2 regions of the Desmospora activa DSM 45169 genome follow, and region 1 is predicted to be linked to the other one. Evidence: predicted binding sites of a transcription regulator. Region 1 holds the regulator's gene; the other holds the start of a gene.

Region 1 (5,121 bases):
GGAAGCGGGCATGGGAGAGGTGAAGGTTTCTCTAAAGGCTGCAGGACTCAATCATCGCGATTTGTTGGTACAGATCTGGGATCGCCCCACAGATGATGCGGTCATCCTCGGGTCTGACGGGGCGGGAATTGTGGAAGCCGTTGGTGAAGGGGTCAGCAAAGTAAAAATCGGTGATGAAGTAATCATCAACCCCAGTCTCGGCTGGCCTTAGAATGGCGATGCACCGCCTGCAGGGTTTGAGATTCTCGGCGTTCCGACTCCTGGAACCTTTGCCCAAAACATAGTTGTCCCTGAGGAAAACGTAGTGAAAAAGCCGGATTATCTCACGTGGGAAGAGGCGGGTGTGTTACCCCTGGCGGCCTTGACCGCTTTTCGTGCCTTGTTTACCCGAGGGCAATTGAAAAAAGGGCAACATCTCCTCCTTCCCGGCATCGGAGGTGGAGTAGCTACCTTTGTTCTGTTAATGGCCAAAGCTGCTGACGCTCGGGTAACCGTCACATCCCGCAGCCAAGAAAAACGACAACAGGCGCTGAAGCTAGGAGCCGATGCCGCCCTTGACAGCAAAGGGGATTGGAATGAACAGATGAGAGGGGAGAAGGTGGATCTGGTGATCGACAGTGTGGGTCCGGCCACCTTCCACCAATCGATCAACCAACTTCGCGACGGTGGTCGTTTGGTCAACTTTGGAACGACTACCGGGCCAACGGTGGAAATTCCGCTATTTAGCCTATTTTACAAACAGATTAGCCTTCTTGGCACGACCATGGGAAGCAACGAAGAATTCCGGAATATGATCCGTTTTATGGAGCAGCATCAATTGCACCCTGTTGTTGACAAAGTGTATCCGTTGTCGGAAGCCGCCAAAGCGTTTAAACGGCTGGATGAAGGAGAGCAATTTGGGAAGATCGGATTACAAATTGGAGAGTAATGAATGCTGCTTAAAAAGCAGTAATCTTTGCAAAGGGGGGTCCATTGTGAGTGAGCTAAGGAGTAGGCTTCGACACGCCTACGCTCAGGAAGCTCAGATGAGAGACACCCGCTACAAGCCGGAGTGGAAGAAGCGGGAACGACAACGGTTTGCATCTTTGTTGAAAAGGGAGGAGCCTGTTCGCCTGTTGGAGATTGGTGCGGGTACAGGCCAGGACAGTCTCTTTTTTCACGAGGAGGGATTTGTCACTCTTGCGATAGATCTTTCCCCGGAGATGGTGGCGAAATGTAAAGAGAAAGGCTTGGATGCGCAAGTGATGGACGCCACCCATCTCCAATTTCCTGATAATTCGTTTGATGCGGTTTGGAGCTTCAATTGCCTCCTGCACCTACCCAAGCGAGAGTGGAATTCAATGTTAGCGGAGATTCGTCGGATATTGGCTCCGGGAGGATTATTTTATCTGGGCGTTTACGGGGGAAGGGATAGCGAAGGCATTTGGGAAGAGGACCACTGTAATCCAAAGCGCTTTTTTGCTTTCCATACAAATGATGCCTTATGTGAACGAGTGGAACAATACTTTCACATCCTTGATTTTCGTTCCTTCCGCCCAGAGGGCCAAGTGTTGGACCTTCAAGCCCTGACGCTGCAAGTGAAGGGGGAAGGCGATTAATGCCCCTTTTTTTCGATGTGTGAACTGTGGGATTCGATTGAGGAGAAATATCCAAACATAAAAAGGTAGTTTTTGAACGCAGTGGACACAATCCGATGTTTGAAGTCATTTGATGCTCAGTTATTAAGGTGGATTCACGGAGACGATTAGGTGCCTTGCGTTTACCGTCGCTTCTCTGATAATATAGATTGAACTGTATAGCAAACGGTTTTCTAGGGTTCCGCAGCGTATTCGCTGGACTGGTCCGAGAGAAAACGCACAACAACGGTTGTGTACACGGAGGGACAAAAGCCCGGGAGGATATCCTAATGGTATCTTCTCGGGCTTTTTATTTGATAAATGGGAGGGATGATCGTGAATCGAAGTTGGTTAAAAGTATTCGTTGCTGCTTTCTTTGAGGTTTTTTGGGTAATCGGGTTAAAATATGCCAATGATTTCTATGCATGGACGGGAACGGTGATCGCGATTATCATCAGCTTTACTTTTATGATTATGGCTGGACGCTCTTTGCCAACGGGAACGGTTTATGCCGTTTTTGTCGGCTTGGGAACAGCGGGCACCGTCTTTGCAGAGATCGCTTTTTTTGGAGAGCCGTTTTCAATGGCGAAATTACTGCTGATTCTGTTGTTGTTGGCTGGTGTTACTGGGTTAAAGTTAATCACAAAAATGGAGGCCGAAGGGTAATGGCATGGGTGTATCTCATTTTAGCCGGTCTCTTTGAGGTTGTCGGCGTCACCATGATCAATCAACTGCATCAAAATCGGGACTGGCGATCGTTTTTACTGTTGGTGCTGGGGTTTGGAACCAGTTTCGCTTTGCTTGCCGTGGCGATGAAAGAATTGCCAATGGGAACGGCCTATGCCGTTTGGACCGGGATCGGTGCAGCCGGGAGTGCGCTTGTAGGGATGGCGATATATGGAGAAGCGCGAGATGGCTGGCGCCTTTTCTTTCTCGCGCTGATTCTGATTGCGGTGATCGGGTTAAAGGTCGTCTCGGGCTAACCCCAAAAGTCCGGTTCGTACGTAAAAGGAACCGCATCTGCAGTTCCTTTTTGCCTTTAATGTAATTCCCGGAACAAGCCGACGACTTTACCCAGGATCGCTACCTCCGGTAAGAGGATCGGTTCCATCTGGTCGTTTTCCGGCTGTAGGCGGATATGGTCCTTTTCTTTGTAAAAACGCTTGACGGTCGCTTCTGTATCAGGGGTCATGGCTACAATGATATCGCCGTTATCTGCAGATTGTTGCTGACGGACCAGGACAAAATCGCCGTCCATTACACCGGCGTTAATCATACTGTCTCCACGGACGGACAATAGAAAAGCGGAATCCTCTTGACCGACCATACGGCGAGGGATCGGAAAGTAATCCTCAATGTTTTCCACGGCGGTAATCGGCTCACCAGCGGTCACTTTCCCCACCAACGGAACCATTACTGTATTTGCCACCAAATCTGGCCGATTGGCTCTGTCTTCATCCAACACTTCGATGGCACGTGGTTTGGTAGGATCGCGGCGAATAAGTCCCTTTTTCTCCAGACGGGAAAGGTGTCCATGGACGGTTGAGCTGGATGCAAGCCCGACGGCCTCTCCGATTTCACGGACGGAGGGAGGGTATCCTTTTTCACGCACCTCCTGTTTTATATAGTCTAAAATGGCTTGTTGCCGAGGTGATAGTTTTGACAAGACATTCATCCCCTTTCCTTTTACTTCAATCACCATTTCAAAATTAACTCCATATGATTTCCTCCAGTATATCATGAAGATACACCGAGAACAAACATAGGTTCGAATTTCTACATAATAATCCCCCTTTATGTAGAAAGGGGGATTATTATTGCTTGGCGGCAGCAGACTATCTAACTTGTCCGCCCAATTTCTCAGCCTGTTCCAGCCATTGTTGAATCTGTTTTTCAGAAGCATGTCTAACGGAACATAGATTGGTAAATCGTACGGGACGAATGCCGCAAAATTGCAAGATCATCCGCTTGAAGCTGCGATGAGCGGGCATTCCGTTTATCCAACGATAATACCAGTAGGGGGCATCCATGGTTACGAAGACCCTGGCTGTGCGTCCTGTCAATAGGCGTTCCCAACCGCGTCCCTGTGGATGATACTGAAAAGCGAACCCAGGCAAAAAGACACGATCGATAAATCCTTTTAGCAGAGCGGGAGGCATGCCCCACCAGACGGGAAAGATCCATACGATATGGTTCGCCCATAGGATTGATTCCTGAGCGGTTACCAAGTCTTTTTCCAAAGGCACCGGTTGTTTGTAGCCATAAGCCAGGTTGGGGTCAAAGTCGAGCTTTCCAAGCTCCAATACACGCACCTGTCGGCCAGCAGCCTCGGCACCCCGTTGATATGCTTGGGCCAATGAGGATGAAAGGCTGTCCGAATGGGGATGAGCTTGAATAATTAAAATACGTTGGGGCAATCGGACTCCTCCTCCATAAGTGTTCCTCAGTCAGGGGCGTCAATCATGGCCCATTTCACCCTTTATTATATAAAAAAATGTTGCTCGAAGCACCTGGCCTTCGGGCAACATTACCATTTATGAAAAAAGCTTATCATCGGTATTCGATATAAGTGATTTCTTTTTTTAGCTCTCCCAATCCTTCCATCCCATGGAGGATGATAACAGGAATGATATCATCTTTGGTTGAATCGGATAAGGCGATGTTAACCAGTTTAATGTCATGATACACAAATGAAAAGTCGATGCGATGATTGGCATTACCGCTGTTAATCTCCTGATCTATCTTGCGCAGGTCGTTGCTCAATTGATTCAGTTTCTTGACCAATCCCTTTTTTCTCTCTTTGTTCAGTTTGTAGTTGGAGTAAAGTTCAATTGTCATCTTATAGGTATCCGCGATCTCGTTTAGAAGATATTGGCCCTTTTTATCTTTAAAATGCTGGATATACGACTGTGTCTGTTTTTGCTGATAGTATTGGTCTCCCAGCAAAGTAACACCAATAATGACAAGATAGATGAGCAAGGATCGCAGCAATGGTTTCCATTTGGCACGCACGTATTCCCCTCCCGTCTGTAGACGGTTTGTACCATATATATGGACAGGGGAGGAGGCTTATACCTTTTTGGTGGGTGAATCGAAGTGAGAAGACTTTATGACATCTGCACGACACACTCCATCTCTACATAGGCAGAGGATCGCTTGCCGGAGGGAACCACTTTACCTACTCCTTCCTCGCCCGACAACCCAAACGAAAAAGAATCATCTTAAGAAAAGGAAAACCGCCCCGGCGATATCGCCAGGGCGGTTGCTTTATCGTTGTAGGAAAGCCAAAGCATCATGGGCAGCGTGTTTGCCTTGGTCGATACAGTCGGGAATCCCAACTCCACTATAAGAAGCGCCCGCCCAAAAGATGCCGGGAAGGTGTTCTCGACTCCCCGCTCGAACCTGTGCCACCCACTCAGCATGCCCAGGGGTATACTGGGGCATTGCTTTTTTCCAACGAGTGACACGGGTAAAGAGGGGTTTATCCGTGATCCCCATGATTTGA
Region 2 (5,121 bases), 1.2 Mb from region 1:
CCCGAAACAGGTGGCTTTTTGTGGTGTATTCCTCTATTATGCCGTCACATCCCGGCTATTAAAGCTGATCCAGGAAATCGCCTGAAACAGGATAAAGTGAACAGCCAAAACGGTGATGGAAAACGGAAGGGTCATACCGGGAAGCGGGGCGGATCCGTTTAAGTAGTAGGAGAGCTCAGTGTTGGCGAACAGGAGATATTTCACCCAATCATAGCCCAATTGAGCCAGGATAAAAGTTGCTTGTGTTCCTGCGAACATCAGAAAGATCGATAAGCCGATGGCGAGGGAACTGGAGCGGAAGACGGAAGAGATCATAAAAGCAAAGGTGGCCATCATCAGTAGTTTGACGCTGGCTAATCCAAATAGGCCGATGATGTGAAGTAGCATATTTTTCTCCGTTACCTGGCCGTCCACATAAGCGAGATGAGGGATGGTCGCATCGCTAAATCCAAATAAGAGTCCCCCGGCAAGGAAGGAAGTGACGAATAAAACAGCCAGCATCGCCAAAGCGAATAAAAAAGAGGCCAAGTATTTGGATAGTAGGATTTTGCTGCGGCTGACGGAACGGATTAAGAGCAGTTTAATCGTCCCCCAGGAAAATTCTCCAGCCACACTGGTGGCACCGACAATGATGGTAAACAAGGTGATGAGCGAGGTAAAATCGGTCGACTCTGTGATAAAGCCCCATAGGGTTTGCTCTGTGGGAGGGATATTGTGATCCAGCCGATATTGATTCATCGCAATCTCTTTTTCGATTTCAGCGTGATAAAAATCGGGGACGTCCGCTTGTTGCAGCATGGCTTGGTTTTGCTGGTTGGCGCTTTCCAGATTTTGTTTCCAGTCCTGATTTTGTGTGGCCGCTTGATTGAAATGGGTGATTAAGGCATAGCCGATTACGACCAACACCAACAACCCCGTCATCACCCAGGTACCGATACGCCGAAAAATTTTCATATTCTCGTTTTGGATTAAACGGGCAAATTTAAGCAATATGACTCCCTCCCGTCACTTCCAGATATTTGTCCTCCAGCGTTTTGGATAGCGAATGGATGGCGTAGACACGGACTTCCGCTTCCACTAAGCGAGTGTTAAGTTTAGGTACTTGTTCCCGTGTCAGTGTAATCTCTACACCGCGAGAGGTGGATTCAGGTTGTAGTTCGGTAAAAGAGCGGATCACTTCCAGCGCTTGTTCAAGTGGCTCCACTGTCCAAATAGTCGTCAAGCGGTCATTGACGTCAGAAGTTCCTACAAACTCTTCCACCCGCTTCACATCGATCAACTTGCCTTGTTGAATAATGCCGATGCGGTCACACATTAACTCCATCTCCGACAAAAGGTGACTGGAAACCATCACCGCCAATCCTTCTTCCTTCGCCAAGCGTCGCAAATGATCCCGAATCTCACGAATGCCGGAGGGGTCGAGGCCGTTGGTCGGCTCATCCAGGATCAAGATTTTGGGAGAATGAAGAAGCGCCTGTGCCAGCCCCAAGCGTTGCCGCATCCCCAGGGAGTAGGTTTTTACTTTATCGTGAATCCGTTGTTCCAATCCCACCAGCTTTACCACTTCGTCGATCCGTTCCGGCCCCACGTTGTCACACATACGGGCATAATGAAGCAGATTTTGATATCCGCTCAGAAATTTATATAATTCAGGGTTTTCCACAATGCCGCCGACATGGCGAACCGCCTCTTCAAAATCTTTTTTTAAAGAGGTACCCAAAATGCTAACCTCTCCTTCACTGATGGACATTAACCCGACCAACATCCGAATCGTCGTCGTTTTACCGGCGCCATTGGGGCCGAGAAAACCGAATACTTCACCGGGGTACAATTCCAGACTGACGCCGTCTACAATCGTTTTGTTTCCAATCCGTTTTGTCAGGTTTTGCATACGTAATACCGGTTCTTGGCTCATAACAAACCTCCTGTTTTTAGTGGGAAATGGGTGATATCCTCTGCCGGTTCACATGACGAGAATATCCATCATATCAATCGTGACGCCAGTATATTTGATTTCGTCTTGTACAACGGGTGTACATAGAAAAGAGCGGGTCTCCCTCGGTTCGGAGGTGTACGCTTTTCCCGCTCATCTATGTTAAACGTCCCTTGTCCTCTTCTCGTTTCGATCATTCTCCTCCTGTCGCTCGGTATAAAAATCCTTTTGATGGAAAACCATAACACCAGAAAAGGAGGGTGAATACATGAGTCAATTAGGTGAAATCATGTCCACCAATGTCGCATCGGTGTCGCCCCAAGATCCGATTCAGCAAGCGGCTATGTTGATGAAGCAGTATAATGTGGGTATTATTCCCGTCGTAGAAAACGGGCAGCTGCAAGGTGTGGTGACGGACCGAGACGTAGTCCTACGCTCTGTCGCCGATCAAAACGGCGCCTCACTTACGGTGGGTGACGTTATGACAAATCAGAATTTGATCACAGGTTCCCCTAATATGTCGGTGGATGAAGCTTCCCAGCTGATGGCACAACATCAAATCCGTCGTTTACCGGTAGTAGATAACAATCAGTTGGTGGGAATTGTCGCCCTAGGCGATTTGGCGGTTAGACAGCAACATTCGGATGAGGCGGGACAGGCACTAGCCAATATCTCCGAGCAAGACAATATCCAAATGTAACACCAAAGGATCGAGCCCTCGCTCGATCTTTTTTTCAAAGTATTACCAAGGGATTTCGAACGTGTGATCGCATATAATGAAAAGCAGTATTATAGCGGAGAGGGGATGGAGACGGATGTTATCGGCTCCGGATGAGTATCGACAGTTTGCCCGTTCCATCAAGCGGGTGGTACTGATGGATGTCCTTTACCGTGCCCTCCAGTGTGATATCCGTCAGTTGGAATTACAAACGTTTAAGTTAAAACAGAGCGTGTTACAAACACTTTCCTACACATCGATACAAGTGGAGCGCGAGTTGCAAGGAGCGAAGCGACAATTGCGTCAAAGTGGCGGCCATATTATCGAGGTGAAACAAAAACGTGATTACCGGGAAGTACGGGCCCGCTTTCGCGGCTTTATCTACACCCAGCGCTTTTTTAACGAGTGGATCAAAGCGGAGTGTGAGGAGTGGTTGGTGCGTTTGTGGACGGGGAAAACTACCAGTCAAACTTTTTCCGCCTTCCGGTCAAGCTAAAAGGGATTCAACTTGTAAAAAGGAAGGGGGAGTCCCAGTATGGGTAGGCGTAATTTATGGACGATCTTGATGGGACTTTTCATCAGTCTTATCGGTGTTTCCTGTTTATACTGCGGTGAAAAGGCACGATCTAGACATCAGATGGAAATGTGCTGTGGATGGGGGATTCTTGGCTTCGGATTAGCCCATATTTTGATGGGGGGCATTGTCACCGTGATCGGAGGAAAGCGATAAAACCCCACCGATGGAGTTTCACTTTAGGAAATGCGAGCGACTCTAGGACGCAAAGCGAGACCCGGAGCGAAAACGATCAAGGCGAGACTTGTGCTTTGGCGTGCATGGAGCGGAGACGGATAACTACCCGACCGTCCCGCGACTCGTTTATCAGCAGCCTGAACCCGCCGATGCGGGTTTTTTGTGTGGAATAATCGCATAAAACCGTGCGGTTAATCGAAGGATAAAGAAGGGAATTTTGGCGCGATTGGAGGGATGATCATGGATACCAGTCAACAATCAGCACAAGAACAGGCACAACAAAAACAGCAACAGCAATATCAACAACTAGCTAAAAACTACCAACCGAAACCGCCGGTTTTCGTCAACTGTATCAAAGCGTTTTTGGTGGGGGGAGCGATTTGTTTATTTGGACAGTTGTTGCAGCTCATGTATATACGATTGTTTGACTTTCCGCAGGAGAAAGCCGGGGATCCAACAGTGGCAACATTAATTTTTATCGCCTGCTTAATGACCGGTTTTGGTGTTTACGACAAAATCGGGCAATGGGCCGGGGCGGGGACGGCGGTGCCGGTAACAGGATTTGCCAATTCAATCGCCTCTGCCGCCTTGGAGCATCGATCGGAAGGCTATGTTCTGGGTGTAGGAGGAAACATGTTTAAACTGGCGGGAGCTGTAATCGTATTTGGAGTTGTAGCCGCTTTTTTCATCGGCATCGTAAAGACGTTGATCAGTTAGGGGGAATAATATGGCTTCCAAACGAGTGGGAAAGCACACATGGTCCTACAGCGGTCAAGTGCGAATATTGGCGGGGGCAGCGGTGGCCGGACCCAAAGAAGGCGAAGGGCAGTTGAAGGGAAAGTTTGATCATACTTATCCTGATTTATATGCAGAACAGGACAGTTGGGAAAAAGCGGAGCGAAAAATGATGGAGGATGCCGTCAACAAGGCGGTAGAAAAAGCAGGTCTACAGATGAATCAGATCGATACTTTTTTGGCCGGGGATTTGTTGAATCAAAATATTAGTGCATCCTTTACCGCACGGCAAAATCAGCTGCCTTTAATCGGGATGTTTGGTGCCTGTTCCGCTTCCATGTTGACCCTGTCTACCGGTGCTGCCCTGGTGGATGCCGGTTTTAGCGATCATGCGGTGGTTGCGGTCAGCAGTCACAACGCCACGGCGGAACGACAGTACCGGTATCCGACGGAGTACGGAGGACAAAAGCCGCCAACGGCCCAATGGACGGTGACCGGATCAGGGGCGGGTGTGGTGGGACGAGGAACGACGGGTCCCATCCTCCGTTATGCGACTATGGGGAAAGTGGTGGATATGGGTGTGAAAAATCCTTTTGACATGGGAGCGGCGATGGCACCTGCCGCTGCGGAAACGATTGAAGTTCATTTTCAGGATACGGGTTTGACCCCTGCGGACTACGATCTGATTATAACCGGTGATCTGGCTGGTGTGGGTCATCCGATCGCTACGGAACTGTTGGCGAAAAAGGGGTTAGAGTTAGGCGATATCTTTCAAGACTGTGGCCTGATGATTTACAACGATGAACAGGAATCCTTCGCCGGTGCCAGTGGATGTGCCAGCAGCGCCTTGGTGATGTATGCACATATTTTGGAGGAAATGAACCAGGGGCGATTGAGCCGGGTGATGGTGGTAGCCACCGGTGCGCTGATGAATCCGGTCTCTTATCAACAGGGAGAATCGATTCCCTGCATCGCCCATGCGGT

What was found. Region 1 encodes LexA, which represses DNA repair genes until DNA is damaged. Its sites were predicted from a motif close to CGAACATATGTTCG; they were not measured.
Region 2: a site for LexA is predicted at 2,690-2,703, ahead of C8J48_RS12365 (YhjD family protein). Genes of this name have one in related genera too.

Annotation. Positions count from the first base shown of each region.
Region 1 is NZ_PZZP01000001.1:1,340,049-1,345,169, forward strand. It holds partial or broken gene C8J48_RS06660 (zinc-binding dehydrogenase) at 1-928, shown strand, start outside; gene C8J48_RS06665 (class I SAM-dependent methyltransferase) at 975-1,598, shown strand; guanidine-I (ykkC/yxkD leader) riboswitch at 1,800-1,899, shown strand; gene C8J48_RS06670 (DMT family transporter) at 1,953-2,282, shown strand; gene C8J48_RS06675 (DMT family transporter) at 2,282-2,599, shown strand; gene lexA (transcriptional repressor LexA) at 2,656-3,282, opposite strand; gene C8J48_RS06685 (NAD(P)H-dependent oxidoreductase) at 3,452-4,033, opposite strand; gene C8J48_RS06690 (hypothetical protein) at 4,167-4,628, opposite strand; gene hemY (protoporphyrinogen oxidase) at 4,884-5,121, opposite strand, start outside.
Region 2 is NZ_PZZP01000001.1:2,571,370-2,576,490, reverse strand. It holds gene C8J48_RS12380 (ABC transporter permease) at 37-990, opposite strand; gene C8J48_RS12375 (ABC transporter ATP-binding protein) at 983-1,915, opposite strand; gene C8J48_RS12370 (CBS domain-containing protein) at 2,202-2,633, shown strand; gene C8J48_RS12365 (YhjD family protein) at 2,749-3,147, shown strand; gene C8J48_RS12360 (hypothetical protein) at 3,187-3,381, shown strand; gene spoVAC (stage V sporulation protein AC) at 3,643-4,119, shown strand; gene spoVAD (stage V sporulation protein AD) at 4,130-5,121, shown strand, end outside.